Regions from separate parts of the Bacillus kalamii genome, predicted to be linked through region 2. Evidence: riboswitches for the same ligand, from Rfam matches in the RefSeq annotation. Region 2 holds a riboswitch; the other holds the start of a gene.
What was found. Region 2 has a riboswitch for glycine ahead of gcvT (glycine cleavage system aminomethyltransferase GcvT). Riboswitches for the same ligand answer to the same signal wherever they lie in the genome.

Region 1 (16,746 bases), on a different contig from region 2:
CAGTGCCGGTGTGGAAAGGCTGGGATGGTAAAAATAGTGAGCTGATGCGGTACGTCCATTCGGAGCTTCAGGAGGCGTTTGACTATATTAAGCAACAGCAGCACCCTGAACGAAGGCAGCATTTCTTGGAGCAATCATATGTCTTTTTTCAAGCACAGGAAGTGGATCGGTCAAAGAATCTTGCGTGTGCTCGGTATAGCAATGAAGATCTGTATATTCCGGTCATCTTAAAATCTTCTTCCTCCCGATTGATCGTCCGGTCGGTTATCGGGGCAGATGAGGATGAGGGCTTTGACAGCCGTACATTTTATTATGGCATTTATAATCAATTGGCTGATGATTTTGCCGATATGTTCAATGATATGGAGGAAGGTGCGGTGACACCTTACACGTATTATTTGAAATATGGCGGTCAACGCCCGGATCTGTTGAACCCATACGAATTGTATTGGACGGTCATATCCCATTTGATCCATTTCGTTTATCATGCTGATCCGCTGGTTTGCGAGGTCATCCTGGACCGCGCCATTAATGGTTTGAAACGGTTCAAGGAGCGGATCGGAACCGATAAATACAATGAAGTGATGGATACTTTCGCTAAGGGAGATCCAGCGTTTAACCGTATGATACAGGAACTTGTTCAGAATGCGGAGGATGTCGATTTCTATGATAAACTGCTTCGTGACCATATGCTCCTGCAATTGAGAAAAGAACGGGAGGAACGAGAAGCATTTCAGCACACCATCGAAATAGTACGTAAAGAAATCGATCAGTTTCTATTAATGAACGAAGAGGAATCCATTTCAACATTGGACGAGCCGATTATTGAAGCAGCCAATTACAGCTTGAAGGGTGGAGGGAAACGTCTTAGGCCCATTATTGCCTGGGTGATGGGTATAGAAGGATATGGGATTGAAAAGACGGAACTTATTCCACTCTTGAAATCATTGGAATATATGCATACGGCATCGCTCATTTTCGATGATCTGCCATCGCAGGATAATGCGCCGACCCGAAGAGGAAATCCGACGCTTCACGAAGTATATAATACAGCGATTGCGGAAATAACTGGCCTTTTTTTGACGCAGAAGGCTGTAGAAGAGCAGGCATCCATCCATCAGTTTGATCCGAAAGCGGTGCTCCGCTTAATTCGGTATTCTTCACAGAAAGCGATGGAGATGTGCCAGGGGCAGGCTATGGATCTGGAAGCAAAAGGGAAAAGGCTGTCACTCGGGCAATTAAACGCTATGTGTTTTTATAAAACAGGCATCGCTTTCGAAGCGGCTCTTCTTATGCCGGCTATTCTCGCCGGGGCAGAGGATAGTGAATTGGAGGCGCTGAAACAATTTGCGCAGCATGCCGGCATTGCGTTTCAAATAAAGGATGACTTGCTTGATGTGGAAGGAAACGGGGATATACTTGGCAAACCTGTCGGCCAGGATGCCGAAAACCATAAATCCACCTTTGTTTCCGTACTCGGAAGGGAAGCTGCCCGGAAAGAAATGTGGAAACAATACTGCCTTGCGATGGAGTCTTTGGAACAAGTCCCGCGCAATACTTCATTTTTAAAACATTTAATGGACTATATAGTGAACCGGAAATATTGATAGAGCCAGCGCCATGTTGCTTCGGCTCTTTTTTTGTGAAAGAACTGTTTGAGTAAGTGGATATGGGTTGAAATCTATTAGAGGGAGCGATTATTATGGTACTATCGAATTATGCCTAAAGAACTATTTATTGATACGGCTTATTTTGTGAAATGGTATACAATCAGGCGTGTTGATTGATCTTGCTTTTATGGAAAAGGGAGGAAATTTGGAGAGTGGATATGAATATTCTCTATCATGTCATCATTGTATTGGAAATGGTATCTGTGAATCTATTAACATTGCATCTCTGTTCCAAAAGCCGCTATTCGAATAGAAAAATCATACTAGTCCTGGCGGTATTTACTATTTTAATTGTCGGGTTCTTTATGCCGTTCCTGAAATACGCGAATCCCCATTATGGAAATGGAAATGGCTTGTTTGTACTGGTTGGTTTTTTATATCTGTTTCCACTAAGGTATTTGTATAAACTGCCCAATGCGAAATTGTTAATGATTGTATGCTCAGCATGGATTTATACGATGCTAATCTTCATGATTTCTTTGCATACATCCTTGTTATTATTTCCGCATGAGTTCGCGTTGTCTACTATGGGTGCCCAAACAGGCTTATATGTACTGACCGGGCCCCTATTCATGAAATTCATTCGCTATAAATTTATGCTTGTGCTTGAGAATGTTACCGGTAATGCCGGCACGAGCAAGTGGCTTCAATGGGTAAGCGTCGTCTGGTTTATCACATTGGTGCTGGTTAATTATACATTGGTTACCGGAAGTAAATCGGTTGGATTACTGTGTATGCTGCTTCTCGCAGTAAATGTCATATCCACCTATAGCCTTCTATACAGTGTAGTAAATACAACCATGCATATCGAAATGTTGAAAAAAACGGTATATAGGGATTCTCTGACTGGCCTGCCTAACCGGAACAGTTTGTTATATGAATGTGAAAAAAGAATTCAGAATGGAATTCCCTTTGATTTAATTTTTTTTGATCTGGATTATTTTAAGAGCGTAAACGACCGATTCGGGCATGTGGTTGGAGATGAATATCTTAAGAAATTTTCAAAAGTGTGCAAATCGCGATTGAAGGGAATGGAAGGGGTTTTATTCCGTATTTCCGGCGATGAATTCATTTGCTTATGCTCAGGAGGCCCTGAGCATGTGCAGAGGATCCAAGGGGAAATGAAGAGGCTTAAAGGAGATCCCTTTTTAAAAGAAATTAATTTTTTGGGTGTAAGCTGCGGTTCGGCCAACTATCCGAGCGATGCTGCTTGTGTTGATAAATTAATTAGCATAGCAGATCAAGCAATGTATAGGGATAAAAGTGAAAAGCATAGAAAATGAACGGCAGGCTCATCCATGAAGCCTGCCGTTCATTTTCTATAGCTCATCCGCCAGTCCGAGCAAGGCAATGCCGGCGATGACGACGATAATGAAGGCATATTGCTTCCAATTCAGTTTTTCTTTCAGGAAAATCCTTGAGAGCAGGACTGAAAAAATGCTGTAGGATGCAATAAGCGGTGCCGCTATGATGGCGTTGGAGGACATGGCAAAGACATAAAAGAATTGCCCGGTCGTTTCAAGAATAGCTGCAAAACCCTTATCTCTCTCTTTGAAGACATTGAATGATTGCTTCTTGATGAATTTCAGGAAAATGAAACAGAAGACAGCACAAATGAAGAATGTATATTCATAGGCTAAGAGCGCTGCATTTTCACTGATCAACTTCATTTCATCGAGGTAGATGCCGTCAGCAAATGTACCCAGTCCGTCAAGCAGGCAATACAGCAGTGGAAAGGTGATGGCCAAGAAGCCAATTTGATATTTTTTATCAATCTTTTCCGAACTTGCCTTCAACGCTGCATTTTCAGCTTTCTTCTCAAGTATGGCAATAGCAATGATGCCGAATGTAATCATAATTAATCCAGCAATTTCTACTGCGCCTATTTCATGGGTGAAAAAGATGAATAATAGAATAGCGGTGACAGCTCCTGATGAATTCTGGACAGGTGAAGCGATGGATAACTCGATGTATCTAAGGCCGATATAGCCGATCGCCATCGAGAGAATATAAAGCGCCGATACAGGCAAATAGTTGACCATATCCATTGGATTGAAAGACAGGCCCTTTATGAGCATATACGCGGTCGCATGGATTCCCATAACGAGCCCAACCATAATGACAATCTTTATATGGCTATATTGATCATTGCTGTCAGTCCCTTTTTTATAGAACAGGTCAGCAGCGCCCCAGGAAAAGGCGGTTAATAGTGAAAAAAAGAACCACATGTTGATTTCTCCCCATAGTAACCTCTATTGGCATTCATATTGAAATAGAATAGAATAGTATATTATATTTTCAAAACAGTTCAATTATACTATTAAAATAATATATTTCAAATATTTCATTTAGTTGGAGCGTTGCGGATCCGCCGAAGTATTTTGGGGTAGTGTATTGTGAGGACCATGCTTAAGGCGGAACATTTAGTTTCCCTTTATAAGATGATCAATGGGTTAAAATAAGGTGTATAAACGGTAATGGAGGGAAGGCCATGGATATTTTGATTGCGCCAGATTCTTTTAAAGGCAGCTTATCTTCTGTTGAGGCAGCTCAGGCAATAGAACGCGGGGTCAGAAAAGCGCTCACAGGAGCGAAGATTGTTTTGGTTCCTGTTGCTGACGGCGGGGAGGGGACATTGGACAGCTTAGTAATTGCCACAAATGGCCATAAGGAACAAGTGACTGTAAAGGGTCCTTTGATGGAACCAGTGGAGGCGGCATATGGCGTCCTTGGCGATCAGAAAACATGCGTTATTGAAATGGCGAATGCATCCGGATTATGTTTAATCAAGGATAAAGACCGTAATCCGATGGTCACTACGACATATGGAACTGGGCAGTTGATTAAATCGGCACTGGATGCCGGATACCGCCATTTCATTTTGGCGATCGGCGGTAGTGCAACAAATGATGGGGGAGCCGGCATGCTGCAGGCATTAGGGATGAAACTGCTGGATTCTAGGGGGGGTTCTATCGGAAAAGGCGGAGAGCATTTGGCCCGAATTGCCAAGATCGACGAGCAGGAATTCGACCAACGCATTCAGCATTGCTCGTTCTTAATCGCTTCTGATGTCGATAACCCACTCGTTGGGCCAAAAGGCGCTTCACGCGTGTTCGGGCCGCAAAAAGGGGCTACTCCGGAAATGGTTCAAGAGCTTGATCAAAACATGGCCCATTGGGCGGATGCCATAGAGAAACATACAGGAATCAGGCTACATGATAAGGAGGGAGCAGGGGCGGCAGGCGGAATCGGCGGCGCCTTCCAAGCATTTTTTCCATCAGAATCGAGAAGGGGAATCGATATTGTGATGGAATACGCTAAGCTGGATGAATATCTGCGGAAAGCTGATTGTGTGTTTACTGGCGAAGGGCGCATCGATTTTCAGACCGCTTACGGCAAAGCGCCTGCAGGCATAGCGCAAGCGGCAGCTAAGTATGGTGTTCCGGTTTTTGCGCTCACAGGTTCCATCGGAAATGGAATAGATGAATTATACGGCTATGGCATCACGAGTGTCCATAGCATTATCAACTCGGCGATGGATTTGGAGGCGGCGATTTTCTGTGCTGCAGAATTGCTTGAGTTTACGGCAGAACAGGTTATCCGAACGTTTGTGGCATCAAAAAGAATGGCATAATACAAAAATGGAGCATGGTCCGCTAGGATGTTTGGCTTCTAAAATGAATGATCAACCCCACCCGTTCATGACGGATGGGGTTAATCTTATACAGCAGCCTTCTTATTTTCAACGACTATATCTATAAACAATTCCATGAACCGCAAATCTCCTGTCAGTTCCGGATGGAAGGAAGTAGCCAGTATATGTCCTTGTTTGGCGGCAACAATATTGCCCTCCCAAACAGACAGTATGTCCACCTCGTCTCCTGCACGCTCTACGTAAGGGGCACGGATGAAAACTGCGGGGAAGGGGGAATCCATTCCTTTAACTTCCAGGCTTGCTTCAAAGCTGTCGACCTGCCTGCCGAAAGCGTTTCTTCTTACGGTCATATCGATAAGCTGTAAATGGGGGGCTTCATTGCCGCTCAATTTGTTTGCCAACAGTACCATGCCGGCGCACGTACCGAATACAGGCTTTTCTTTGGCAAAGGAGAGAATGGGTTCCATAAATCCATACTGGTCAATAAAGCGCCTCATTGTGGTACTTTCGCCGCCTGGCAGGATCAATCCATCGAGCTTCTCCAGTTGTCCGGGAGTTTTAATGATGATACCCTGATGCCCACAAGATTCAACCTGGTTTATATGTTCCTGGACTGCACCCTGCAGTCCGAGTACGCCGATTTTTAACATTTTACCAGCCACGCTCCTGCATTCTCTCTTCAGGCTTTAGGCGTGATATATCCATTCCTTTCATTGCCGCACCCAATTCTTTTGATAGTTTGCCGATCAGGTCATAGTCTGTGAAATATGTAGTGGCCTGGACAATGGCGGATGCGAATTTTTCCGGATTTTCTGATTTGAAAATGCCTGATCCGACGAACACGCCGTCAGCGCCCAATTCCATCATTAATGCGGCGTCAGCAGGAGTGGCGATCCCGCCGGCTGCAAAGTTAACGACCGGGAGCTTGCCTGCTTCTTTAATGGATTTCAGTACTTCAAAAGGAGCGCCAAGCACTTTGGCCTCGGTCATTAATTCATCATCATTCATATGGCTGACCTTACGTACTTGTGCGTTCACCTTCCGCATATGGCGCACGGCTTCAACGATATTGCCTGTTCCTGGCTCTCCTTTTGTGCGCAGCATGGACGCGCCTTCGCCGATACGGCGTGCTGCTTCTCCAAGATCACGGCATCCGCAGACAAAAGGCACGTTGAATTCGCTTTTTAACAGATGGTACTCTTCATCTGCTGGAGTCAGCACTTCGCTTTCATCGATATAATCGACACCCATAGCTTCCAGTATACGCGCTTCAACGATATGTCCGATCCGGGCTTTTGCCATGACAGGGATAGATACTGCCTGAAGCACTTCCTCTACGATCCGGGGGTCTGCCATCCTTGCTACTCCGCCGGCTGCACGGATATCGGATGGCACCCGTTCAAGTGCCATTACTGCAACTGCACCCGCAGCTTCAGCGATTTTTGCTTGTTCCGCATTAATGACATCCATAATGACTCCGCCTTTTTGCATATGTGCCATACCACGTTTTACTCTTTCGCTTGCTATTGTTTTATCCATTCATATCCATCCTTTTCCATTGTATAAATTTCTTGTTTCTAAGTATAAAAAGTGTCAGACTGTATTAAAAGAGTCAGTTTTTGAAATTTTAATGGGGTCAGAGAAAAGGAAGTGGATCGATTGTGGATATGATTTCCTGTAATTTGGAACGTTCCAGTGGTGTGTCACTGTATGAACAACTCTATGAATTTATCAAGAAAGAAATTTTAAACGGGCATCTTCCATATCAAACTAAATTGCCATCGAAACGGAAGTTGGCCGATTTTCTGCAGATCAGCCAAAATACAGTGGATACTGCTTATAATCAATTAGTGGATGAGGGATATGCGGAAGTGGTCCCGAGAAAAGGGTACTTTGTACTGGCGCATGAGGACTTGGAATATGTGCCGAAAGCGGAAATGCCAGTGGAGCATCTGTCAAAAAAAGAGCCGATCCATTATCATTTCCATCCCGGGCAAGTGGATACTGCACATTTTCCGGTTGCGTCCTGGAGAAAAATGGCCAAGCAGGTGATTTCTGAAGAGAATCGGGAGCTATTGCTTCTGGGAGAAGCGCAGGGAGAGTACGAATTGCGTAAGGAAATTGCAACATATCTTTATCATTCCCGGGGAGTTGTTTGCACGCCTGAGCAGATCATTGTTGGAGCCGGAATGGAAATCCTTTTGCAGCAGCTGTTGATTTTACTTGATCATGATACGGTTTACGGTGTGGAAGATCCCGGCTATCATCTGATCGACCGTCTGTTGAAAACCTACCCGAAGGAAGTTCATCCGCTTGCTGTTGATGAAGAAGGTTTGATTGTTGATGATTTGGAACAGTCCGGTATCAATGTAGCCTATGTGACGCCATCACACCACTTTCCATATGGGACGATCCTGCCGGTCAATCGAAGGATGAAGCTGCTGAATTGGGCAGCTGCGGAAAGAAATCGTTTTATTATCGAGGATGATTACGACAGTGAATTCCGTTACAGCGGAAAATCGATCCCCTCTCTGCAAAGTATGGACCAGGGGGGCAAGGTGATCTATGCTGGCTCCTTTTCCAAGTCGCTAATGCCTTCCATCCGCATCAGCTATATGGTACTGCCGCCTTCGCTATCTTCTCGTTACAGCAGGGAAATATCTTTTTACCACTGCACCGTTTCCCGGATTGACCAGCATATATTGGCCAAATTCATACGGGAAGGCATGTTTGAAAAGCATTTGAACCGGATGAGGAAGGTGTATCGGCAGAAACTTGATATGGTGCTTCGAATAATCAGGAAAGAAGTGGACTTTATTACGGTAATCGGAGGTAACTCCGGCCTTCATGTTGTATTGGTCATCGATAATGGCCAGGGAGAGGAAGAGCTATTGGAAAAAGCTGCAAGAGCGCATATTAAAGTGTACCCGCTTTCTTCCTACATGCTTGTGAAAAAGCAAGCTATGCTGCCTACATTTGTTCTTGGTTTTGCCGGAATACCGGCTGAGAAATTGGAGGATGCGTTAACTTCTTTACTCGCTTGCTGGAAATAGAAAAATCCCGCTGTTTCAATGGACAGCGGGATTTTTGGGTTACCCCAATCGGTTCGCTCGTTTCTTTTGATAACGGTAAAACAAGAATAAAAGGAGGAACCAAATCGGCGTCATTAATAACGAAACACGAGTAGCTTCTGCGAACAGCATCACGATTAAGATGAAAGCGAACAAGGCTAGGACCACGTAATTGACGAAAGGTGTCAACGGTGCTTTAAAAATAGATTTTGCACGTAAATCAGGCCGTTTTTTAGAATAGATGAGATGGGAAATCAAAATAATGCTCCATACCCATATAAAGCAAATAGCGCTGATTGTCGTAACGATTGTAAACGCCTGCTCCGGTATGACTTTACTCAATAATGCCCCTACAGACAAAACAATGGTAGATGTGAATAAGGCATTGCCCGGTACGTGGTGCTTGTTCAATTTGGCGAGTTTGGCAGGCGCTTCTCCGTTGTTTCCGAGTGTATAAAGAATCCGGCTTGTAGAGAACATCCCGCTGTTGCATGCAGAAGCAGCAGATGTCAGAACAACAAAATTGATGATTCCAGCAGCAATCGGAATGCCGATCAATGTGAAGACTTCAACAAATGGGCTGCTGGTTGCATTAAGCTGGTCCCAAGGATTGATGCATAGAATGACTAACAAAGCACCGACATAGAAAAGTAAAATCCGGACTGGGATTTTATTGATGGCCGATGGAATGTTCTTTTTCGGATCCGCTGTTTCCGCTGCAGATACACCGACTAATTCAACTCCGACGAACGCGAAGACAACCATCTGGAGTGACAGCAGGAATCCGGATATGCCGTTAGGGAACATGCCTCCATGCTTCCATAGGTTGGTGACGGAAACGGTGCCGGTATTTGTTTTGAATCCGACAATCAATAAGACGACCCCGACAACAATCAAGGCAATAATTGTGATGACCTTAATGATGGCAAACCAAAATTCCAATTCGCCAAACAGTTTTACCGTTAATAGATTCAGCCCCAATAAGATGACAAGGCAGGTCAGAGCGGGAACCCACTGAGGAATATCGAACCAATACTGCATATATACCCCGACAGCGATAATATCGGCCATGGCGGTCATGATCCAGCAGAACCAGTAGGTCCAGCCAGTGATGAAACCAGCCCAAGGCCCGATATACTCGGCTGCAAACTGAGTAAATGACGTGTAGCCTGCATTGGATAGCAGCAATTCTCCCAATGCCCTCATTACAAAAAACAAAGCAATACCTATAATCAAGTAAGAAAAAATGATAGATGGGCCTGCCAATTGAATGGATTTTCCGGATCCGAGGAATAAGCCTGTACCTATCGTTCCCCCGATGGCAATCAACTGTACGTGGCGGTCTTTTAAATCTCTTTTTAATTCTTTTTTAGCCAAGGTGTGCGCCCCCATTGATAGTAATGTAATTATTATGAAAATTCTTTCTATTTTTAGTGGTTCTTTTTAACTAATGGCCATCTATTAAGCTTGCAGTCTACGTTTTGTAGTGAAAGCGGCCGGTTCTCATTTGTATGGATGATTTTTGTTGTACCATTGATATTCCCCCATTCTTTTATGCAATAAAAAAAGAGACTGGAAGCTCCAATCTCATCAGGTTAAGGAATAACAAATCATTATTCGTTACTCTTCTGTCCTTTGGCCTGAGATTGTGAATCCTTCGGCGCTGCATTACATGCAGTCTCTCCAGAAGCTGCTCCTGCTATAGTGTGATCCATAACATTCATCGCTTGCTAGTATTCGGTTAAAAAATAAAAAACGATTGTAAATTATTTTCTTGGAATAATTAAAAATTATAGCACTATTTTTTTTGTAGGTCAATAGATCGAAAAGAGAAAATGTAAACAAGGTTCAAATAATCCTTCTATAATATTCCGAAAATGAGGTTTTCTTATTTAGGCTTGGAGTTGAAGGATAGATGCGATTATTATAGGCGAACCTGATATGCATTCTTTTGAAAATGAAATATAAAGAAGGCCCTCCTCCGCTGTACCAGTTTGGTTTTATAATTGAAGCCGTATAACGATATAGCTGGATTGATCATTATTATCAAGGTGTTTCTTGTTGTTTTGAAGAGAAAGAGAGCAATAAAAATACAACTTATAGAAATGTCTATTTAAATAGTCTAAACCATAGTTTATTTTTCCATATATTTGTATAAGTAAGAATTGAAGTCCGACAGTGCATTTGTAATGGCTGGAATGAGGTAATACTTATAAGCATATCCACAAGTCATTATTAAAAACCATAAAAAGAAAGCGCAAGAATGTATGAAAATTAACATTCTTGCGCTTAGAAGGATATTATAAATTCTGTAAGCTGTTTGAGTCCGAACTAAATGACTATACATTTCATTTGATTCCATCGGCTTCCAACCCTTTTCTGACAAGCTCCAATAGAGCGCCTGTCCAGGTGGATATATCATTTTCATATTGATATTGTTCCACTTTTTTAATTAAAGGATCAGGTACCCGTATATCTTTTCTAGTTGTTGGGATTTTCTTCAAATAAGCCACTCCTAGTATACTTGACTTGTACGTGAAATTATAATAGTATATCTTTTGGTAGTTTTTTTGTACGTGAATTATACGTTAGTTTTACGATTTTGATTTCTATACATTTTCTAGTAATTTCTGAAAATATATTATAACAAAAAAATGTGCAAATTTTATACAATTTTTTTGGCGTAATTATGTCACCAAGAGAATTAGGAAGAAAGTGACTTACCGTTTCGTTTAGGACTATGGGCATATAGAATATTGGTCTATACTAAAACTCTCTCTTTCTATCTGAATACTCTGGACTGAATGAATATAATTGAATTCGATTTATTTTCGATTTTTATAAAAGATTAAAAATGAGAGAGATGTGAGAATAGGTGCCGTTTGAAATCATTGCTATGCTGCTTGCCATAGTTTGTTCTTTATTTCCTATATTCCATATGGTGAATGCAATAGGAATTGTAAAAGAATATAAACATAAGAAAAGAGATCAAAACGTAAATAAACAAGGAATTTCTATTCTGATTCCTTGTTATAACGAGTCTGATATTCTTGCTTCTACCATAAAAGGAATTAAACATTCGACTGGTCATTATGCCAATTCAGAATTTATTTTTATTAATGACGGCTCTAAAGACTCAACATTATCGGAGTTAATGAAGCAGTTGCACTTGAAGCCTTATTACCGCAGATTAAGCGGTGTTTTGAAATATGAAGTGATCAATGGGGTGTATCAATCAACATTATATAATAATGTGTTTGTAATTGATAAAGTCAATGGTGGAAAGGCAGACGCATTGAATGCAGGAATTGACTTTGCTCACCATAAACTAGTAGTTACATTGGATGCAGATACAATCTTGGACAAAAACGCTCTTCATGTAATCAATTCAGAATTCCAAGATGAAAATTTGATTGCAGCAGGTGGTTTGGTCAATATTCTTCAAGGTGAACAACTTGAAAGCGGCGTACTTAACTTGAAACTAAGATATATTATTCGCTTTCAGATACTTGAGTATTTAAAAGGTTTTATGATTTTAAAATCATCACTTTCCCGATTAAATGCCATGTGCGTAATTAGTGGAGCCTTTGGCGTTTTCCGGAAGGAAGTTTTGTTAAAAGTCGGCGGCTATCGTGATACAGTTGGTGAAGATATTGATATTACGATGAAATTACAACAGTATATCTTTAACCATAAAGGAAAGAAAATGACATTTCTTCCTGATGCAATATGCTACACAGAATGCCCGTCAAGCTGGAAAGATTTATTCAATCAACGTGTAAGATGGCAAAAGGCTTTTGTTGATAGTTTCCTAATTTATTTTAAACCAATGATAAAATCACTTTTCAAAAGGTCTATTTCTTTATTCTTTATCTTCGATGCCTTTTTAGTGGGTACTCTATCGTCTAGTTTTACGTTGCTCTTTTTATTTTATATTTTAACAATTGGCTATTCTGATAAGACATTCGAAATCTTAGGAATATACTTTGTTCTTTCTCTGCTGTTAAATTTGACATATACGCTCATTACCATCCAAATCAGTAAAAAATTTGGTTTGGTCATAGGCAGTAAGAAAGAATTAATTAAAACAATCATAGGGGAATTAGTTTTCTTTAGATTTGTATTTATGCTTTTCGTAATGATGGGAACTATTCTTTACTTCTTCAATAAAGATGGCTGGAACAAAGTGAAAAGGTCAGGAAATGATTATTTTGAAAATAATAGCGATGCTGATTCTCTGTCAGATATTAAGGAGAAACAGCGAGCCAGTTAGTACCTCGATTACTACATTCCAAGCTGAAAACTTAACTTCTTTTATGGAAGTTAAGTTTTTTTATAGGTATGTAATTTAATAAAACAGTAATGTAGTGGATTTTATTCTTTTGTTACATAATGTAGGAGAATAAATAAATTTAGAAAAATCCCTAATAAAATATGTGATTTTTATTAGGAATTTTCTTGGTTTTATGTTTTCTAACCATTTAGAGAAAAAATGTTAACGTTTTCAGTTGCCTTTTTTAAACTTTAGTGGTAGGATTATCCTATAGTCAATAAGAATCACATGTTACTGATACGATCAGGCATGGTGGTAAGTAGAGAGTTCCTTTACCGGGGCTTTCTATTGAACCTCCATGCCTTTTTTGCGTGAAATATCGTAGTAGGCGTGCATTCTGAACATTTGAATAGGTGCATAAAATGAGGAATAAAGGAGTAAGTTGTCATGCTGTCCAAACTGTTTAAGAAGGAAAAGTTGCATATTTATACACCCGTAAATGGAAAGGTTATTGCCATTGAGGATGTCGATGATCCGGTGTTCAGCGGGAAAATGATGGGGGAAGGCATAGCTGTCATGCCAAGCGGCGGGGATATTTATGCGCCTGCCGATGGAACAGTTGTCCAAGTAGCGCCAACAAAACATGCAATTGGCATTCAAACGGAGGACGGAACGGAACTGCTGATTCATGTCGGACTAGAAACGGTTTCCTTGAAAGGAGAAGGATTTTCAGTTGCGGTCCAGGCTGGCGAAAAGGTTAAGGTTGGAGACTTGCTGATGAAGGTTGACTGGGACTATATTCGTGCCCATGCAAAGAGCACTATTATTCCATTAGTCATAACAAATAGCCAAGAAGGCAATAAAGAATTTCACTTTTCTGCAGAAATAGAAGGCACTGCAGGCAAAACAGTTTTAATTACAGCGGTAGCCAAATAGTATATATTCTTGGAGAAATGTATATAGAAGGAGATGAACTACAATGAAAATCAAGAAAATTCTAAACAACAACGCTGTCATCGTAATAGATAATCAGCAGGAGAAAATTGTAGTTGGAGCCGGAATTGCTTTTGAAAAGAAGAAAAATGATATTGTAAATCCCGCTAAAATTGAAAAATTGTTTGTCATGAAAGAAAACAAAAAGTTAGAGCAGCTACTAAATAGGATTCCTGAAGAACATTTCACCATTTCGGAAGAAATCATATCCTATGCAGAGGCTTCAATGGATACAAAGTTGAATGAACATATCCATATAGTACTTACCGACCATCTTTCCTTTGCGATTGAAAGGGAGCAACAGGGCATTCACTTAAAGAATAAGCTGCTGCATGAAATCAAGATCCTCTATCGGAAGGAATATGAAATAGGACTATGGGCGCTTCACCATATGAAGGATAAATATGATATCCAGATGCCCGTGGATGAGGCTGCTTTCATCGCCTTGCATATCCACACAATGAAACTTCAAGGAGGTGATTTACGTCAAACCGTCAGGCTGACGACCATCGTAAGGGATATGATCCAAACAATTAAACAATATTTGAACATTACAGTTGAAGAAGATGACATTTCTTACGAACGGCTAACGACCCATCTGCGTTTTGCATTAACGCGGGTGAATCATTACGAGCTTCACATGATGGATGAAGAAATGTTTTCTATGATCAAGAAGAAATTTCCTCATGCTTTTGAATGTGCGCAAGTAGTCGCAAAAGAATTGTTTGAAGTCCATGGGGTTGATTTGCCTGAGCAGGAGCTGGGATATATCACACTTCATATTGAGAGATTGAGAAAGTAATCGTATTTATCATTTGTTATTTAATGTATCAACAAGAGATTGCACTTATAAATGAGGATGTTAGCTTTTCAAGTCTTTGACTTAACGGAAATGAGAAAAAAGATGAATAGGGGGAAATAACATTATGAAGAGTTATCTACAAAGAATAGGCCGTTCCTTGATGCTGCCGGTTGCAGTTTTGCCGGCTGCCGCCATCTTGATGGGGATTGGCTATTGGATTGATCCGACTGGGTGGGGCGGAGATAACGCTATCGCTGCCTTCCTGATTAAGGCGGGTTCTGCTCTTATCGATAATATGGGTATGCTGTTTGCTTTAGGTGTCGCACTAGGTATGGCGAAAGAGAGGGACGGTTCAGCAGCATTGAGTGGTTTGGTCGCCTTCTTGATCGTTACTACCATTCTTAGCCCAGAATCAGTTGCTATGCTTCAAGGTATCGATGTGAAGGATGTTAACCCAGCATTCGTAAAAATTGAGAATCAATTTATTGGTATCCTATCAGGTATCATTGCTTCCATTATGTATAATCGTTTCAGCCATGTGAAATTGCCCGATGCGCTTGCCTTCTTTAGCGGCAAACGATTAGTGCCGATTATGACAGCGGTTTCTATGCTTGTTATTACAGGTGCTCTATTCTTCATCTGGCCAGCTATCTTTACTGCCCTTGTGTCATTCGGTAAGGCTATCAGCGATTTAGGGGCAGCAGGTGCAGGTTTATACGGTTTCTTCAACCGCTTATTAATCCCAACAGGACTGCATCACGCATTGAATTCCGTATTCTGGTTTGACGTAGCAGGAATCAATGATATAGGTAATTTCTGGAAGGGTTCAGGTACAAAAGGAATTACGGGTATGTATCAAGCCGGTTTCTTCCCTGTTATGATGTTCGGCCTTCCTGCAGCTGGTCTTGCTATGTACCATACTGCTAAGACAAAACGTAAGAAAGAAATTGCATCACTCGTTCTTGCTGCCGGTTTTGCTGCTTTCTTCACTGGTGTTACAGAACCGCTTGAGTTCTCATTCATGTTTGCTGCTCCAGCACTATATGTTGTGCACGCTGTTTTGACCGGTATTTCATTAACGATAGCAGCCCTTTTCCATTGGACTGCCGGGTTTGGCTTCAGCGCAGGTTTTGTTGACTTCTTCTTAAGCTCAAGATTGCCATTGGCCAATAAACCGTATATGCTGATTGTCCAGGGACTTGTATTTGCGGTCATTTACTATGCTGTGTTCAGATTTATGATCACTAAATTCAATTTAATGACACCAGGGCGTGAAGAAGATAATGACGAAGTAGATGAAGATATAGCGTCTTCCGAAGCAGCTACAGGTCTATTGAATAAGTCTAATGCAGGCACTTCTGGGGATAGATTCTCTTCAATGGCAGCAACTATCTACGAAGGGCTTGGAGGAGATGCCAATGTGACTTCGGTTGATAACTGTATTACACGCTTGCGTTTGGAAGTGAAAGATATGAACGCAGTCGATCAAAATAAGATTAAATCAACAGGCGTTCCTGGCATTAATATTGTAGGCAAAAATAGCATTCAGGTTATTGTCGGAACCCAAGTACAGTTCGTGGCAGATGAAATAGAAAAAATCCGCCGTAAGCGATAAAGTAAATTATTTAAGAACCCGATGTAAGGATCGGGTTCTTTTTTATGCTTTTTTTTAAAAGGCCATATAAGAGGAATTTTATAGAGGGAGAGGGAATATTATAGCAAGATGCTCAAAAGGGGAGTTTAATGAAAAAAATCGTTTGGCTATCTCTACTGGTTAGTATGGTTGGTTATATTGTTTATAACATGCTGTAGAACGATTTTTCCGATATCGATCGAATTGAGATAAGATCATATAAAGAACATGATATGGATGGAATGATAATCACCACAGATAAAGAAACAATTGGTGCGGTCACTGGTATCCTGAATAGGGCAAACTGTAAGAGAGTGCGTTATGAATTCGCTGATTTTCCTTCATATGAAATGAAGCTAATTTATAAGGACCTATCAGAGGATATCTTAACTGTGTTCCCCCATTTTGCCGGCAAGGAGACACTTCTTTATGGAAATAACGGCAATGCTTATTTTATCAATGAAAAACAACGTAAAAAGGATGTTAAAGCTTTTATTAAAGGGAGACAAGGACTAGAATATGGGGCTGCTAGGAGAGTATCAGAGGCATTGAAAACCACCTGTAATCACAACAGGCGGTTTTTAATGCTTGGTCAGGCACTTTGATTTTGCAACTCAGACAAATGCTGCGATTTATCGCTGACTTCATC
Region 2 (16,746 bases):
GAAGGAGGTTCTTTCATTGAAACAAAAAGGGTTTACCCTAATTGAAATGCTGATTGTTTTGTTGGTTATTTCTGTTTTACTGGCAATTACAGTCCCAAATATCGTAAAGCACCAGAAATCGATCCGCAATAAAGGCTGTGATGCATTCGTGAAAATGGTCCAAGCACAGGCTGAAGCCTATCAGATCGACCATGAAGCATTGCCTGTCAGCCTTGCGGATATGCAAGCAAAAGGATATATCGAAAAAACGACATGCCCGAATGGTTCACAAGTATCCATCGATGCGGAAGGCAAGGTTACCGCCAATGAAAGTAAATAGCCAGACCGGATATACACTTGTGGAAATGCTCGTGGTTCTCAGTATCTTCCTTATGCTTGTGAGTGTCACCCTTTCTTATATACCGAAGTACAAGGAAAAAAAGGAGATGCACTTCTTTTTGCGCCAATTCTCAAGCGATTATTTTCATGCCCAAGCCTATGCAATCAGTCATGGTGTAACCGTCTATTTTACGATTGATCCAGCAAAGCGCCTCTATTTTGCCCAATTGGATACCGAAGAGCGTCTTTACACTAAACCTATTCCTAAGTCAGTCGAGCATAGGGAAACTACGCTTGGCAAAAGAATTTATTTCAATTCAGTGGGCAACGTGTCGAAATCAGGTGTATGGCTGTTTGCCGGGAAATATAGCAAATATTCATTTACAGTCATGCTTGGGAGAGGAAGGCATTATTACGTTGAATACTAAAGGATTTATTTTGCTGGATACGCTCGGGGCATTAAGTGTCACCCTTTTAGTATGTCTATTTCTTCTGTCGAGTGCTATAACACTTCAACGCGAGAGACAGAATGGGGAACTTCAATTGAAGGCAAATCACTATCTATATGAAAAATTGGAAGCAAATGTAGATGCAAATGGCCAACCGGACGTAAGGAAAAGAGATGCCCGCCTTACATTTGCCATCCAGGCATCCAAAGGAAATCCTTTATATAAGGAAGGATGTGTGCGATATAAAGACAATAAAGGAAGGAAACAGGAAATATGCGATCTTTTCGCCAAAGAACCAAGCGGGTTTCACGTTGATTGAAATGTTAGCCAGCTTAGTTGTGTTTATGATCGTTGCCTCTTTGCTTTTACAGGCGCTAATGACTGTTAAACCGGCATTTCATACGTATAAGGGTGTCAATCAAATGGAATGGGAGCTTTTTCAATTGAATGTCAAAAGAGAAATCAGAAAAGCAACTGGCTATTCTATCAAAAACAATAAATTATATTTGCAAAATAAGAATGAAATCATTTCAATTGAGCCGTATGGCAGTGTCATAAGGAGAAGAGTAGATGGAACAGGGCATGAGCTTTTTCTTTATAATATCAATCAATTTGAAGTGGCAAAAGAAGGGCGGAGGATATCAATTATTATTACTGATTTGATGAATAAAGAGTTTCGGGCATCCTTCATGTTCCTTAATGGACAGCAAGATGGAAAGAAGTAAGCAGCGGGGGTCTGTCTATTTGCCTGTCTTGTTTGTATTGGGCATTCTTTTGTTTTTGGTTGTGGCTGAAAGCAATAAGATGCTGGCAGAGAAACGGTTTGCAATGGAAGTCATTGAAAAAAACCAATCGGACCATCTTTTGTGGCTGGCTCTGAATGATACACAGAGAATGCTGGAATATCCTGAGAATCGGCAATCAGGCTATTTATATTATAGTAAGGGAACTGTTCGGTATGTTCAGGCAAGTATAGATGAAGAAACCATACAGGTATCTCTTTATGCCGAAAACCAGTCAGGCGGACGTGCCGAAGGAGCTTATCTATATAGCAGTATCCAAGGCAAAATGGTACAATGGTTAGAAAAATGAAAGCAGTGAAAAAAGTGAGGACCATCTATTTAACCGGCTTTATGGGGTCAGGAAAAACAACAATCGGTCATATGGCTGCCAAAGCATTCAACCTTATTCCATATGATGTCGATGCGTTGATTGTGGAAAAGGAAGGAATTGAAATCAATCAACTATTCGCTGAAAAAGGGGAAGCTTATTTTCGGGAACAGGAAAAACAATTGCTCCGTTCTTTGCCCATTCAAAATGCCATCGTCATGACGGGGGGAGGCATTATTCTTGATAACGAAAATAGAGCATGGATGAAGGAAAACGGCCAACTCATTTACTTATATTGTGAAATCGAAGAAGTATACAGAAGATTAAAAAATGATACGACCAGGCCTTTGGCAAACGGAAGAACTGAAGAAGAACTCCGCAGCCTATTTGAAGACCGCCGAGAGTTATATGAAGATGCCAGCATTCAAATAGATGTTACAGAAGCAAAACCGGAAGAAGTAATTGAGTTATTGAGGGAACGTATAGATCCATCCTGATTTGTGTATACTTCTAATGGTGATTTATATGAAAAAAAACGATTTTATAACCTTTTTGACTCAAACAATTGTGAAATACTTCAGTCAACCGAAAGACGTGCGCCATGAACATCGTCAACATAAACGAAAACAAAAAAAGCATTATTCAACCCAATTGTTCGGATTAGTGCCTTTTGCTTTGATGATGTTCTTCAAAGGGAAAAGATAAGAGAAGAAGCCTTTTACAGCAAAGAGGCTTCTTTTTTTATTTCCGCTATTCATGTATGGAATATTTTACAAGTAAATCAAAAAGAAAGAATATATTGACAATGACAAAAAATGTAATAATAATGTAAGAATATCTTGAATATGATGAAAGCAAGGACATGCTTTTGGAAAATATAGAGTTAATTAAGCTGAACGGTTCTATTTTTCTACAGAGTTGCCACTGTTTTTATTGAAAATACTGGATATATAGATAGCTAAAATGAATAAATTGTTATATTTAAAAAATTAAGAATATAAAAATATTTATTGACAGAAAAAGTAATACGAGTGTAAAATATGTTAAGAATTAGTATATATTGTAATATTTTGTTAAAGAGAGAAGAGGTATTTTGTGCATTCCTCTTCATTTACAGAAAAAATTATCAGAATATATACTTTTTTAAAAAAATTATACATTTTAAGGCAGCGGTTGTTTGTTATAAATATCCGGTGTTTATTCAGGAAAATGTAGATAAGGAGGGAAACATAGTAGTGAATGCAGAAAAACAATTGCTGGACATCAATCATTTACATACTAGTTTTCGAATTAAGGACACGTATTATGATGCAGTCGATGATGTGTCTGTCTCTCTTTATAAGAATGAGATCCTTGCCATTGTAGGGGAATCAGGCTGTGGGAAGAGTACGCTGGCAACTTCAATCGTCGGATTGCACAATCCGCTCCATACTAAGGTCAGTGGTGAAATCAAGTTCAAGGATATGAACTTGATTAATTTGAAGGAAGATAAATACAACCGTGTGCGCGGAAATGATATCGGCATGATTTTCCAGGATCCTTTATCTGCATTGAATCCTCTTATGAGAATTGAGGATCAAATTAAAGAAGCATTGATTTACCATACTAAACTATCAAAATCTGAACAACAGCAAAGAGTAATTGAATTGTTGAACCAAGTTGGAATCCCCAACCCGCAACGGGTGGCAAGGCAGTTCCCCCATGAACTGTCAGGTGGAATGCGCCAGCGGGTTATGATAGCGATTGCCCTCTCTTGTAAACCTTCCATTATTATTGCTGACGAACCGACGACAGCATTGGATGTGACGATTCAGGCCCAAATCCTGGATTTGCTGAAATCTTTGCAGGAAGAAACGGAAGCAGGCATTATCCTGATTACACATGATTTAGGCGTAGTAGCTGAAATGGCCGATCGTGTAGCTGTCATGTATGGAGGAGAAATCGTCGAACAGGCACCGGTCAACGAGCTGTTCGGCAATCCGAAGCATCCATACACAAGGTCATTATTTAATTCTATTCCACAGATGAATAGTGAAGAAGATGAGTTGAATGTCATCCAGGGAGTTGTGCCTTCCTTGGCGAAAATGCCAAGAACAGGTTGCCGTTTTTCAGCCCGTATCCCTTGGATCAATGATAAGTGCCATGAAGAACACCCACAATTGCATGAAATCGCACCAGGTCATTTCGTCAGATGCACCTGCTGGCAGCACTTTCATTTTGAAGGTGAAGAGGAGGCGCAAAAATGAGTTTTATCGAAATCAAAGATTTAAAAGTGCATTATCCGATCCGTGGAGGTTTTTTCAATACAGTTGTTGACCATGTATATGCGGTTGACGGTGTGAATATGGTCATCGAACAAGGAAAGACATACGGGCTTGTTGGCGAATCCGGTTCAGGAAAATCGACGACGGGAAAAGCGATCATCGGCCTTGAAAGAATTACGTCAGGGCAAATCATCTATGAAGGCAAAAATATCGCAGGCAAAAGCAGAAGCCGACGCTCTTCCTTTAATAAAGATGTACAGATGATCTTTCAGGATTCCATGAGCAGCTTGAATCCACGCAAGCGTGTGCGTGATTTGATCGCTGAACCAATCCGGAATTTCCAGCGGATGAGCGATCAGGAAGAGCGCAAGCGAGTGTTGGAATTGCTTGATATAGTGGGAATGCCAGAAGATGCGTTGTATAAATATCCGCATGAGTTTTCTGGCGGGCAAAGGCAGCGTATCGGGGTAGCAAGGGCAGTTGCTTGTAATCCTAAATTAATCATAGCTGATGAGCCAGTGTCTGCACTTGATTTGTCTGTACAGGCTCAGGTTTTGAATTTCATGAAAAGGATTCAGGAGCAATTCGGCTTAAGTTATTTATTTATCTCCCATGACTTAGGCGTCGTGAGGCATATGTGCGATTATATTTCTATTATGTATAAAGGTAGATTTGTTGAGACTGGAACACGTGAAGAAATATATCAAAATCCGCAACATATTTATACGAGAAGATTGATTTCAGCCATTCCAAATGTGAATCCTTTATTACGTGATCAGAACATGAAGTTAAGAAAGCATGAAGAAGCGTTTTATCGTGAAAATGAATCTTTGTATTATGACAGAAACGGTAAAGTTTTTGATTTAAAGCCGCTCTCAAATACACATTTTGTTGCTATTAATAATGTTAACGAGGGGGTTATCTAATATGTGGAAGACAATAGTTAGACGTGTAATGGTCATGATACCTCAAATTATTTTGTTAAGTCTACTGATTTTTGTTCTAGCAAAATTTATGCCGGGAGATCCATTTACGGGATTGATTACCCCTGAAACAGACCCAGCTGTCATCGAACAATTGAAAAAAGCTTCCGGATTCTATGATCCTTGGTATATTCAATACTATCATTGGCTTTCCAATGCTATCCATGGAGATTTTGGACTTAGTTATTCTTTTAAGGTTAGCGTTGCATCATTGATAGGGGACCGCGCGCTGAACACCTTATGGCTTTCGTTGCTTAGTGGAGTGCTCATGTATGCTATTGCTATACCGCTTGGCATGTTGGCGGGACGTTATCAAAACTCGTTTTTAGATAAATTTGTTGTTCTATACAGCTATGTCACTTATGCAATCCCTACCTTTGTCCTTGGGCTAATTCTCCTGTTTATTTTTGGTTACTCATTTGGCTGGTTCCCGACCAGTGGAACAGTTGATGTGAATGTTGACCCGGGCACATTTCCATATGTATGGAGTAAAATATACCATCTATTATTGCCTGCATTTACATTTGCCATCCTTGGTACAACGAGTGTCGTTCAATATTTAAGGAATGAAGTAATCGATTCGAAAGGGATGGATTATGTCAAGACTGCAAGAAGTAAAGGGCTTCCTATGAAAAAAGTCTATTCTAAACATATATTCAGAAATTCTATTTTACCGATTGCCTCTTTCTTTGGTTTTACAATTACCGGATTATTAACCGGTTCTATCTTTGTGGAAACAATATTCGGCTTTCCAGGCATGGGGCAATTATTCGTAAGCTCAATAACTAGCCGGGATTATAGTGTAATAACAGCATTAGTAATGTTATATGGAATACTAACGTTGTTAGGAAGCCTGTTATCGGACATTATAATGAGTATCGTTGATCCGCGTATCAGAGTCGAATAAACAGAAGATAGGATAGAGGTGAATATTATGGAAACAAATCAAACTGAATTGATTGCTGAAACAGTGCCTACTGCGTCGGAAAGTACGGCTCCGACCGGCTTTCGTGTCATAATGAGAGAATTTATAAAAGACAAGCTGGCAATGGGCTCGCTCATTGGGCTGGTAATTATAATCCTTGGTGTTTTTATCGGGGCTCTATTTATCGATAAAGAAGAAATCATGAGAGTTAGTTTACTGGGCACCTATGCCGCTCCAGGAGATGGATATATACTTGGCGCAGATCAAGGTGGACGATCCATTATGGGGCAATTAATAATTGGGGCTAGAAATTCAATAGCCATAGGTTTTTCCATTACAATTCTAACAGCCATAATTGGTATACTCTTTGGCTTAGTAACGGGCTATTTTGGTGGTTTGATTGATAATATCCTAATGAGAATAAATGATTTTATTATGGTATTGCCTACATTGATGATTATTATCGTCTTTGTAACCATTATACCTAAATATAATATTTTCAGTTTTGTTTTGATTATGTCTGCATTCTATTGGGTGGGCACTGCGAGGTTAATAAGAAGTAAAGCATTGACCGAAAGTCGCAGGGACTATGTCAGTGCTTCAAAGACGATGGGAACAAGTAACTTTGTCATACTATTTAAACAGATTATGCCGAATATAAGCTCATTGATTATTGTAGAGCTTACCTTGAACTTTGCTGGAAATATCGGGATTGAGACTGGATTATCTTTTCTTGGATTTGGACTTCCATCTGATGTACCAAGCTTAGGAACGTTGATTAGTTATTCTACGAATCCAGAAGTTATTTCCGGAAAGTGGTGGATTTGGTTACCTGCATCAATACTTATTCTTGTCTTGATGCTTGGAATAAATTATGTTGGACAGGCGCTTCGCCGTGCAGCAGACTCTAAACAAAGATTAGGATAAAAGGAGGAAATGGGATGAAGAAAACAAAATGGTCATTATTTTCGCTTCTGCTAATTGTTATGCTTGTACTAGCGGCTTGCAATGGGAATGGAGGCGAGAAAACCACTGCTAAACCTGGTAACAAAGAAAAAGTGGATGCATCGGCTTTCAAGACGAAAGTGGACAATAAAGATAAGGCAATTAAAGGGGGAACTGTTACGGTAGGACTCGCTGCTGATTCACCTTTTAAAGGAATCTGGAGCTATGAACTATACGAGGATAACAATGACGCTGAAATTATGGCTTATGCAACGAATACATTGTTTGATACCGACAAAGATTTTAAATTTACAGATACAGGTATAGCGTCTATGAAGGTTGAACCTGAAAAAAATAAGGCCACCATCAAAATCCGCGAAGGCGTTAAATGGTCGGATGGGCAGCCGTTGACAATTGACGATGTAATCTATCCTTATGAAATAATAGCGGATAAAGACTATACTGGTGTTCGTTATGACCAGGACTTGAAGAATATTGTAGGTGCTGAAGAGTATCATGATGGCAAGGCTAGTACTATCTCAGGGTTGAAAAAAATCGACGATAATACACTAGAAATCTCTTTCAAAAAGGTATCTCCTGCTATCTACACAGGTGGGGATGGGATTTGGGGTTATGCAGCCCCTAAACATGATTTGAAAGATGTTCCTGTTAAAGACTTATTGAAATCAGAAAAAATCCGTAAAACGCCTGTCACTTTAGGGCCATTTAAGTATGATAAAATTGTTCCTGGTGAATCTGTCCAATTTGTAGCGAATGAAAACTATTGGAAAGGTAAGCCAAAACTAGATAAAATCGTTGTGAAAATTGTTCCGACATCTTCAGTTGTTGCAGCATTGAAATCAGGAGATGTTGATTTTATTAATCAAGTGCCGAATAATGTGTATGGATCTTTGAAAGATTTAAAGAACATAGACATCCTCGCCCGGACAGATTTGTATTATAGTTACCTAGGCTTTAATCTTGGAAAATGGGATGCAGCCAAAGGAAAAAATGTAATGGATCAAAATGCAAAAATGAATAATATCAATTTGCGCAAAGCTCTAGGCTACGCTATGAATATTGAAGAAGTAACAAAACAGTATTATAATGGATTGCGCTTCCGTGCAAATGCTATTATGCCACCAGTTTTTGGTAGTTATTACCAAAAAGATATGAAAGGATTTACGTATAATCCAGAAAAGGCGAAAAAATTGCTAGATGAAGCTGGCTATAAAGATACAAATAATGATGGCTTCAGAGAAGATCCTAATGGAAAACCGTTAGAAATCAAATTGGCGGCACGCGACAATAGTGAGGTTGCTGAAGCTACCACTCAATTCTACATTCAAAACTTTAAAGATGTAGGATTAAAGGTTACATTATCTACAGGTCGCTTGATTGAATCAAACAGCTTCTACGACAAAGTACAGGCGAATGATAAAGATATCGATATGTATATGGCAGCTTGGGGAACAGGTACGAACCCTTCACCTGCCGGAACATATTCAGAAGATGCTCAATTTAATATGATGCGCTATGTGGATCCAGAAATGACTAAATTATTGTCAGCTATTGATTCTCCAGAAGCTATGGATGCGAAATACCGTTCTGATGCGTTTAAGAATTGGGAAGAATATATGTTTGATAAAGCGCCAGTTATCCCAATGGATTTCCAATATCAATTATCAGCAGCTAACAAGCGTATGAAAAATTTAAATATTGCATATGACAATATGGATGGATCAGAATCATGGGAAGTTACTAAAGATAAACCAGTTAAATAATGTGAATGTAAAGACCCGGCAGCCATACACTGTCGGGTCCTTTTATGTATATTATATTTATCTGCTAGCATCCTAAACCGCCCCCTCACTCAAATAAAACATCCCTCCATTAATGACCGAAATATCGATATGCGGCTCGTATTGCTGTCTCAGCGCTTCCTTTTCAAGCTCGTAGCTGTCATCAAGTTCTTCACGGTCCTCGTAAAAATGATCCAGTAACCGCTGGTCCGCTTCCCATTTATGGATCGCCCTTTCCGCCCATTCATGGTCCTCCTCCGCTAGTTGCATTCTTACATAGCGGTCGATTCTCCCCATCCCGCTTTTCGGCATGATGATAGGAGACAGGGTAAATGAAAAGTCGGGGATTTTTGGTGTCAGTCTGATAGAATCCAATTTATCATGAAAATCATTGACCATTTTTCCGGTCAATAAATGAAGACCGATCGAAAACAATACATCTTTTTTCCGGTCGGACACGAAGGACGCCTTTATATTGCAGACCAGCCATGGATGAAGAGGTGTTTGCTGCTGTACATGTTGGTGTACATGCTCATAAAGGCGGATATATTTGGCCAGGCTGTTCGTCGATTGGAAAATTTGATGAAGCCGGGGAGATCCGAAATGAATGATTTCCCCTTTTACCTCTTCTGGTGCATTGGCAGGGTCGGTAATGAGTGTCAATGCTGCCGGGTTTGGTATGCCTCCTGTCTTTTCGAGATAGTGCCAATAAAAAGGCCTGTTCATGAGCATTTTGTCCAATTCGATGGTCAATTGAACGGTTATATAGGTAGGGTGGTTGTTCAATAGAGTGGCTCCATTTATATTGAAGTAATGGAGCAAAAATTGATGGATTTCATTTTGCTGCACGGTGCTCACGCTCCTTTAATTCCTGGGCCAAAGCGATCATACTGCTTAAGTTCTCCATTTTGATTTTCATTTCTCCTTCACTTCGTGATCCGCTGACTACATCCTCCAAATAATCTTCAATATTGCTGATATCTAGCTTGGTCAGAATATCATCCAGTTGGCCGACCACTTTTTCGAACAATTGGATTTTTTCGTAGAGTAGTGTCAGAATATGGTCTTCCACTGTCCCTTCAGTTGCAAAATTATAAATCAGTACATCCTTTTCCTGCCCTAGCCTGTGTACTCGCCCGATTCGTTGCTCAAGCCGCATCGGATTCCATGGAAGGTCAAAATTGATAATAATGTTACAGAATTGCAGGTTGATTCCTTCACCGCCGGCTTCGGTTGCGATGAGCACCTGGGCATGGTTTTGGAACAGTTCCTTCATCCAATCCTTTTTTCCGCGTTTGAAGCCCCCTCTGAATGGGACAGACGTAATGCCGTGCTGCTTTAAGTACCATTGCAGATAAAGCTGTGTGGCGCGATATTCTGTGAAAATGATGACTTTATCATTGTTTGACTGGATAATTTCCAATGCTTTCTGCGCTTTTGAATTAGAGCTGATGGCATTGATTTTATCGGTGATGATCTGGGCTCTTTGCTGCATTTCTGTACTTGGCTGCTCTTGCCGTTTCATCATATTCTGCAGTGTGAAGAATACAGCTTCCCTGGAACTGCATGCCTCTCTTTGCATCGTTAATGTAGAAAATCCGCTGTTGGCTTGTTCGTTGATGCGGAAGTGTGAAACTGCTTCATATAAAGCCCTCTCTGCTGGAGTCATTTGAATCAGGACTGTTTCAACAATTCTCTTCGTCCACTCAATGCCTGTCTCATGGCGCCTGTTTCTAAGCATAACGGCATTGACCAATTCCTTCAGGTGGGTATCATCGTAAATTTCCCGGCCTTTTCCTTTATATTGTTTAGAAAATAGCGATGAATTGCCAAGATGCCCCGGCTTCAATAAGGATACTAAGTGAAAGATTTCATCCACTTTGTTTTGGATGGGAGTCGCAGTAAGGAGCAAGCAGAATTTTTTCTTCAGATTCTGGACGAATTCATAGTTTTTGGTTTTATTATTTTTAAGCTTATGTGCTTCATCGACAATCACCATATCATACTGCTGGCTGTAAATGATGTCTCTATGCGGCATTCGTTTGGCTGTGTCGATGCTCGAGACGACGACGTCACAGGAATCCCATACATAGCTTTTCCGCTGGACGGTTGCCGGAATAAAGAATTTACTGTTCAGCTCATATGCCCATTGCGAAACGAGTGAGGCAGGGACAAGAATGAGCACTTTTTTTACGAGGCCTCTAATCATATATTCTTTTAAAATCAATCCTGCTTCTATCGTCTTTCCCAGCCCGACCTCATCAGCAAGTATGGCTTTTCCATTCATGTTTTCAACGACCTGTTTAGCCACTTCAAGCTGATGCGGGAGCGGCTTTAGTTGATGGAGGTGGCTGGGAGCCTGCAAACCTTCAAATTCTGGTATTTGAAGGCTTTTTTCGACTTGCAAAGCCAAACAATAAAATTCCCAGCTGGTCCAGGGGCCGTCCTCCTCTAGACGTTGGGTAAATTGATTCTCCCAAGTCTCATCATAATTCACTTTTATATTCATAAAATGTCTCTCCTCTTAGGGAATATAAGAAAATAACCTCTAAAAACGAACGTTATTTAGGTATTTTTGATTAAATGTAAGTTTTTTAAAAAATGCGACAAGAAAGAATTGCATCCAAATTATAGTTAATGGTAGGATGAAGTTAAGTATAAAAAGCACCGATTTTTTTACATCGGGAATACTATGTTTCTTCTTAATTATTTGTGGGGAAAACAAGCATTATGTATTCTGCTTGCTTTTAGTATGGCCATTCTTAAGTATTATATAAGCGATTGAAGGCAAGGGGAGAGACTGTATAAAACAGCGCCGAAGGAGCAAACGTAGCTATGTGAATCTCTCAGGCAAAAGAACTCTTGCTGGACGCACCTCTGGAGAGCGTTCTATTTGAACCACCAACGGGGACAGCCTTGAATATGAAGGTAAACTCTCAGGTACAAAGGACAGAGATGACCCAATGCGAACGGGCATCTTTGTCCTTTTTTGCCTGCTTATGGGTTTGAATAGCGGTTATGTCGACAAAAATCATTCAGGGGGTAAAACATGACTCGATTAAAGAAAACGCCTTTATTTGATGAGTACAGCCAGTTTGGCGCTAAGACAATTGACTTTGGCGGTTGGGATCTGCCGGTCCAATTTTCCGGCATTAAGGAAGAGCATATGGCCGTCCGCACCAAAGCTGGTTTGTTTGATGTTTCGCATATGGGGGAGATCACAGTTGAGGGGAAGGACAGCCTCTCCTATCTCCAAAGCATGGCAACCAATGATGTGTCCAAATTGAAAGACGGAAAGGCTCAATACTCCGCGCTTTGCTATGAAAATGGCGGAACTGTGGATGATATTATCATCTATAAAAGAAGCGAGGACCGCTATTTGCTGGTCGTAAATGCCGCTAATATTCAAAAAGACTTTGAGTGGCTGAAAAAACATAAAGGCGATGCAGATGTTACTTTGGAAAATAAATCGGATCAAATTGCTCAATTGGCATTGCAAGGTCCATTGGCTGAACAAGCTTTGAGTCAGTTGACTGAAAATATAGATTTAAAACAATTGCCATTCTTCGGTTTTGTCGAGAATGTTTCTGTTGCCGGAGTGAATGCCCTGGTTTCCAGAACCGGATATACAGGGGAAGATGGATTTGAGATATATTGCAAAAGTGAGGAAGCATCAAAAGTATGGAGGGCTATTCTCGAATTGGAAGATGTATCCCCTATTGGGCTGGGAGCAAGGGATACACTTCGCTTTGAAGCGGGTCTTGCCCTATATGGACAAGAGCTGTCTGCAACCATCTCTCCAATAGAAGCAGGCATCGGGTTCGCGGTAAAAACGAATGTGGAAGAAGATTTTATCGGCAAGGCTGTACTGAAAGAACAAAAAGCAAACGGGGCTCCAAGAAAGCTGGTGGGTCTGGAAATGGTTGGACGAGGTATTCCGAGACACGGCTATAAAGTCTATTCAGGCGAAAAAGAAATCGGAGAAGTGACGACAGGCACACAGTCGCCGAGCTTGAATAAAGCAGTCGGTTATGCATTGATCGATGCGGCATACGCCGAGCTGGGTTCAACCGTCGATGTTGAAATCCGCTCGAAGCGTGTGGAAGCGCAAGTGGTAGGCACGCCATTTTATAAAAGACCGAAGAACTAATAGGGGGATCATGCTATGATTAAACATCGTTATTTGCCGATGACTGAAAACGACCAAAAGGAAATGCTGGATGCAATAGGTGTTTCCCATATCGATGAGTTATTTGAAGATATTCCGGAAAGTGTCCGTTTTAAAGGAGAGCTGCAGATAAAAGCCGCTAAGTCTGAATCTGCACTGACAAAGGAATTAAGCGCTCTGGCTGCAAGAAACAAAGATGCAAAAAGCTATACATCCTTTTTAGGTGCAGGAGTCTACGACCACTACGCGCCTATCATTGTGGACCATGTTCTATCGCGTTCTGAGTTTTACACAGCATATACCCCTTACCAGCCGGAAATATCACAGGGAGAATTGCAGGCAATCTTTGAATTCCAGACAATGATCTGCGAGCTTACCGGAATGGATGTTGCCAATTCATCCATGTATGATGGCGGAACAGCCTTAGCTGAAGCGGCCATGCTAAGCTGCGGCAGCACCCGACGCAAGAAGGTGCTTGTATCCCGTGCTGTCCATCCGCAATTCCGTGCTGTTCTGGATACATATGCTAAGGGGCAATATATTGAAGTTATCGATATTCCTTACAGTGATGGACTAACGGATCTAAGCGCCCTGGAACAGCAAATGGATGGCGATGTGGCAGGCGTGATTGTCCAATATCCGAATTTCTTTGGACGAATTGAAGAGTTGGATAAGATGGAAGGCATCATTCATGGACATAAAGGGCACTTCATAGTTTGCAGCAATCCGTTGGCGCTTGGGGCATTAACGCCTCCGGGAGAATTCGGGGCCGATATCGTCATTGGGGATGCCCAGCCATTTGGCATTCCTGCTGCATTCGGCGGCCCCCATTGCGGTTATTTTGCCGTTAACAATAAATTGATGCGCAAAGTGCCCGGAAGGCTTGTCGGCCAAACGGTAGATGAAGATGGGCAGCGCGGATTTGTGTTGACACTGCAGGCACGTGAGCAGCATATACGCCGTGATAAAGCGACATCCAACATCTGTTCCAATCAAGCATTGAATGCTCTTGCAGCATCTGTGGCTATGACAGCTCTTGGCAAGGTCGGAGTCCAGGAAATGTCTTTGCAAAATATCCGAAAAGCGCATTATGCCAAGAAGAGACTGCAGGAGAATGGGGTCGAAATCGTTTTTGATGGACCATCCTTCAATGAGTTTGTGGTGAAATTGCCTTATTCCTATAATGAGTGCAGCGCCCGCCTTTTGGATAAAGGGATGATCGCCGGCTACCACTTAGGCCAGGATTACCCTGAATTGAAGGATCATATGCTTGTGGCAGTGACAGAGCTGCGTACGAAAGAAGAAATTGATTTGTTGGTGAAAGAATTGGGGGATCGCCATGAATAAGAAAAATCAGCCATTGATATTTGAACAGAGCACAAGCGGACGGATCGGTTATAGTTTGCCTGAGTTGGAGATTGAGGCAGTTGGCATGGAAGAGCTTATCCCGGATGCGTATATCCGAAAACAGCCTGCGGATTTGCCGGAAGTATCCGAGCTGGATATTATGCGCCATTACACGGCTTTATCCAAACGTAATCACGGTGTGGATTCAGGCTTTTATCCGCTTGGGTCCTGTACGATGAAATACAACCCGAAAATCAATGAAAATGTTGCCCGGTACAATGGATTTGCCCATATCCATCCTTTACAGGACCCTTCCACTGTCCAAGGAGCACTAGAGTTGATGTACGATCTGCAAGAATCGCTGAAGGAAATTACCGGAATGGATGAAGTGACACTTCAGCCTGCTGCCGGTGCGCATGGAGAGTGGACGGGGCTAATGATGATCAGAGCCTTTCACGAACAAAATGGGGATACTGCGCGTACGAAAGTAATTGTCCCTGATTCGGCCCATGGAACGAATCCTGCTTCAGCTACTGTTGCAGGATTGGAAACGATCACAGTGAAATCCAATGAGAATGGTTTGGTCGATCTTGAGGATTTAAAGAGAGTGGTCGGTACTGACACGGCAGCCTTAATGCTGACCAACCCCAATACACTCGGCCTTTTTGAAGAGCAAATTCTTGAAATGGCGGAAATTGTCCATGAAGCTGGCGGCAAATTATATTATGATGGAGCCAATTTGAACGCGGTGCTTTCCAAAGCGCGCCCAGGGGATATGGGCTTTGACGTTGTCCATTTGAATCTCCATAAAACGTTCACTGGCCCGCACGGAGGCGGCGGACCGGGATCTGGTCCAGTAGGAGTCAAAAAAGACTTAATCCCATTCCTTCCTGCGCCGCTTGTTGTGAAAAAGGAAGAGGTATATGGACTTGATGTTGACCGCCCTCAATCCATCGGGCGTGTAAAGCCTTTCTTCGGAAATTTCGGCATCAACGTCCGCTCCTATACGTATATCCGTTCAATGGGGCCAGATGGCTTGAAGGCTGTTACAGAAAACGCAGTTCTAAATGCCAATTATATGATGAGAAAGCTGGCTCCGTATTATGATCTGCCTTATGATCGCCATTGTAAGCATGAATTCGTGCTAAGTGGACGGAGACAGAAAAAGCTGGGTGTCCGTACACTCGATATTGCTAAACGTCTGCTTGATTTTGGCTATCATCCGCCTACCACTTATTTTCCGCTTAACGTGGAAGAGTGCATGATGATAGAGCCGACTGAAACAGAAAGCAAGGAGACTTTGGATGGCTTTATTGAGACAATGATCCAGATTGCGAAGGAAGTCGAAGAAACGCCTGAATTGGTGCAGGAAGCTCCGCATACAACGGTCATTAAGCGTCTGGATGAAACACTTGCAGCCCGAAAACCGGTGCTGCGTTACATGAAAGAATCGTAATGGACGTATAAAGAAAGAGGCAGTTCCTATTGGAACGCCTCTTTTGTTTGGATGAAGATGATTATTTACGTTTGATTTTACCTGACCAGTGCTTAAATCCTTTTTGAAGATGGTACAGGTCGCGATAGCCTTTTTTGTACAGCATTTGCGCTGCGCGTCCGCTGCGGAGTCCGCTTTGGCAATACAGATAAACTGGCTTGTCCGGGCGTATCTCTTTCAGGCGAGTTTTCATCTGGGACATCGGGATATTTCGTGCACCTAAAATATGGCCCGCATCAAATTCATTTGGTTCGCGTACATCAATTAATTGCGCTTTACGGTAACCCTCGATAAATTGTTCCTGAGTCAATGTTTTAACGACTCGGCGCTGCATAAACCAGTTATATGCCGAGTATGCTAGGATCGCAACAATGACAACGATTAAAAAATACAACAATGTGAAAACTCCTCTCAAACTAAAACAGTACAGATAGTTTTATTATAATAGTGTCTCATTATAATATCAAAGGAATTTACAGAGATTGAGAAGGAAAAGCGTTTCTTTTTCCAGCAAGACCCTTTTTTGTTATTCTAATTAAGATTAATCTCAAAATAAATAGGTTGATTTTCTTAACAGGAATGTTCCATTATGGAATAGGCACAGTGTTATCGTAGAAAAACGTGTGCCAGTGTATATGGAGAGAAAATGCAGAAGGTAGGATATTGAACTGATGACAAAAGAAAAGTGGTTATTTATCGACTCTGGCAATTGTTCGCCGGGCTACAATATGGCAATGGATGAAATGCTATTGCAATGGCATAGCGAAGGGAAAATACCTCCAGTCATTCGTTTTTACGGCTGGAATCCTGCAACTTTATCCATCGGATATTTCCAAAAAGCTGAAAAGGAAATCGATTTGCAGAAAGTGAAAGACCAAGGCCTCGGTTTTGTCCGCAGAGCTACCGGAGGCAGGGCTGTTTTACATGAGCATGAACTTAC

Region 1: it holds a riboswitch for glycine, as region 2 does, so the genes downstream of both, ABC357_RS23015 (amino acid permease) here and gcvT (glycine cleavage system aminomethyltransferase GcvT) in region 2, are expected to answer to the same signal.

The regions. Positions count from the first base shown of each region.
Region 1 covers NZ_JBDFMI010000006.1:1,045,663-1,062,408, forward strand. Annotated here, with positions in the region: gene ABC357_RS22980 (polyprenyl synthetase family protein) at 1-1,607, shown strand, start outside; gene ABC357_RS22985 (GGDEF domain-containing protein) at 1,829-2,953, shown strand; gene ABC357_RS22990 (EamA family transporter) at 2,990-3,898, opposite strand; gene ABC357_RS22995 (glycerate kinase family protein) at 4,162-5,304, shown strand; gene pdxT (pyridoxal 5'-phosphate synthase glutaminase subunit PdxT) at 5,391-5,975, opposite strand; gene pdxS (pyridoxal 5'-phosphate synthase lyase subunit PdxS) at 5,977-6,864, opposite strand; gene pdxR (MocR-like pyridoxine biosynthesis transcription factor PdxR) at 6,987-8,378, shown strand; gene ABC357_RS23015 (amino acid permease) at 8,418-9,773, opposite strand; glycine riboswitch at 10,015-10,093, opposite strand; gene ABC357_RS23020 (hypothetical protein) at 10,745-10,900, opposite strand; gene ABC357_RS23025 (glycosyltransferase family 2 protein) at 11,272-12,669, shown strand; gene ABC357_RS23030 (PTS sugar transporter subunit IIA) at 13,117-13,605, shown strand; gene ABC357_RS23035 (PRD domain-containing protein) at 13,649-14,464, shown strand; gene nagE (N-acetylglucosamine-specific PTS transporter subunit IIBC) at 14,589-16,079, shown strand; gene ABC357_RS23045 (hypothetical protein) at 16,331-16,702, shown strand; gene ABC357_RS23050 (methyl-accepting chemotaxis protein) at 16,690-16,746, opposite strand, start outside.
Region 2 covers NZ_JBDFMI010000001.1:870,991-887,736, forward strand. Annotated here, with positions in the region: gene comGC (competence type IV pilus major pilin ComGC) at 17-319, shown strand; gene comGD (competence type IV pilus minor pilin ComGD) at 306-746, shown strand; gene ABC357_RS04385 (hypothetical protein) at 736-1,086, shown strand; gene comGF (competence type IV pilus minor pilin ComGF) at 1,088-1,492, shown strand; gene comGG (competence type IV pilus minor pilin ComGG) at 1,479-1,859, shown strand; gene ABC357_RS04400 (shikimate kinase) at 1,844-2,374, shown strand; gene ABC357_RS04405 (YqzE family protein) at 2,403-2,582, shown strand; gene ABC357_RS04410 (ABC transporter ATP-binding protein) at 3,113-4,123, shown strand; gene ABC357_RS04415 (ATP-binding cassette domain-containing protein) at 4,120-5,067, shown strand; gene opp4B (oligopeptide ABC transporter permease) at 5,069-6,031, shown strand; gene ABC357_RS04425 (ABC transporter permease) at 6,059-6,976, shown strand; gene opp4A (oligopeptide ABC transporter substrate-binding protein) at 6,991-8,778, shown strand; gene ABC357_RS04435 (YqhG family protein) at 8,851-9,645, opposite strand; gene ABC357_RS04440 (DEAD/DEAH box helicase) at 9,632-11,305, opposite strand; glycine riboswitch at 11,578-11,668, shown strand; glycine riboswitch at 11,669-11,754, shown strand; gene gcvT (glycine cleavage system aminomethyltransferase GcvT) at 11,846-12,946, shown strand; gene gcvPA (aminomethyl-transferring glycine dehydrogenase subunit GcvPA) at 12,965-14,311, shown strand; gene gcvPB (aminomethyl-transferring glycine dehydrogenase subunit GcvPB) at 14,304-15,767, shown strand; gene ABC357_RS04460 (rhodanese-like domain-containing protein) at 15,829-16,140, opposite strand; gene ABC357_RS04465 (lipoate--protein ligase family protein) at 16,478-16,746, shown strand, end outside.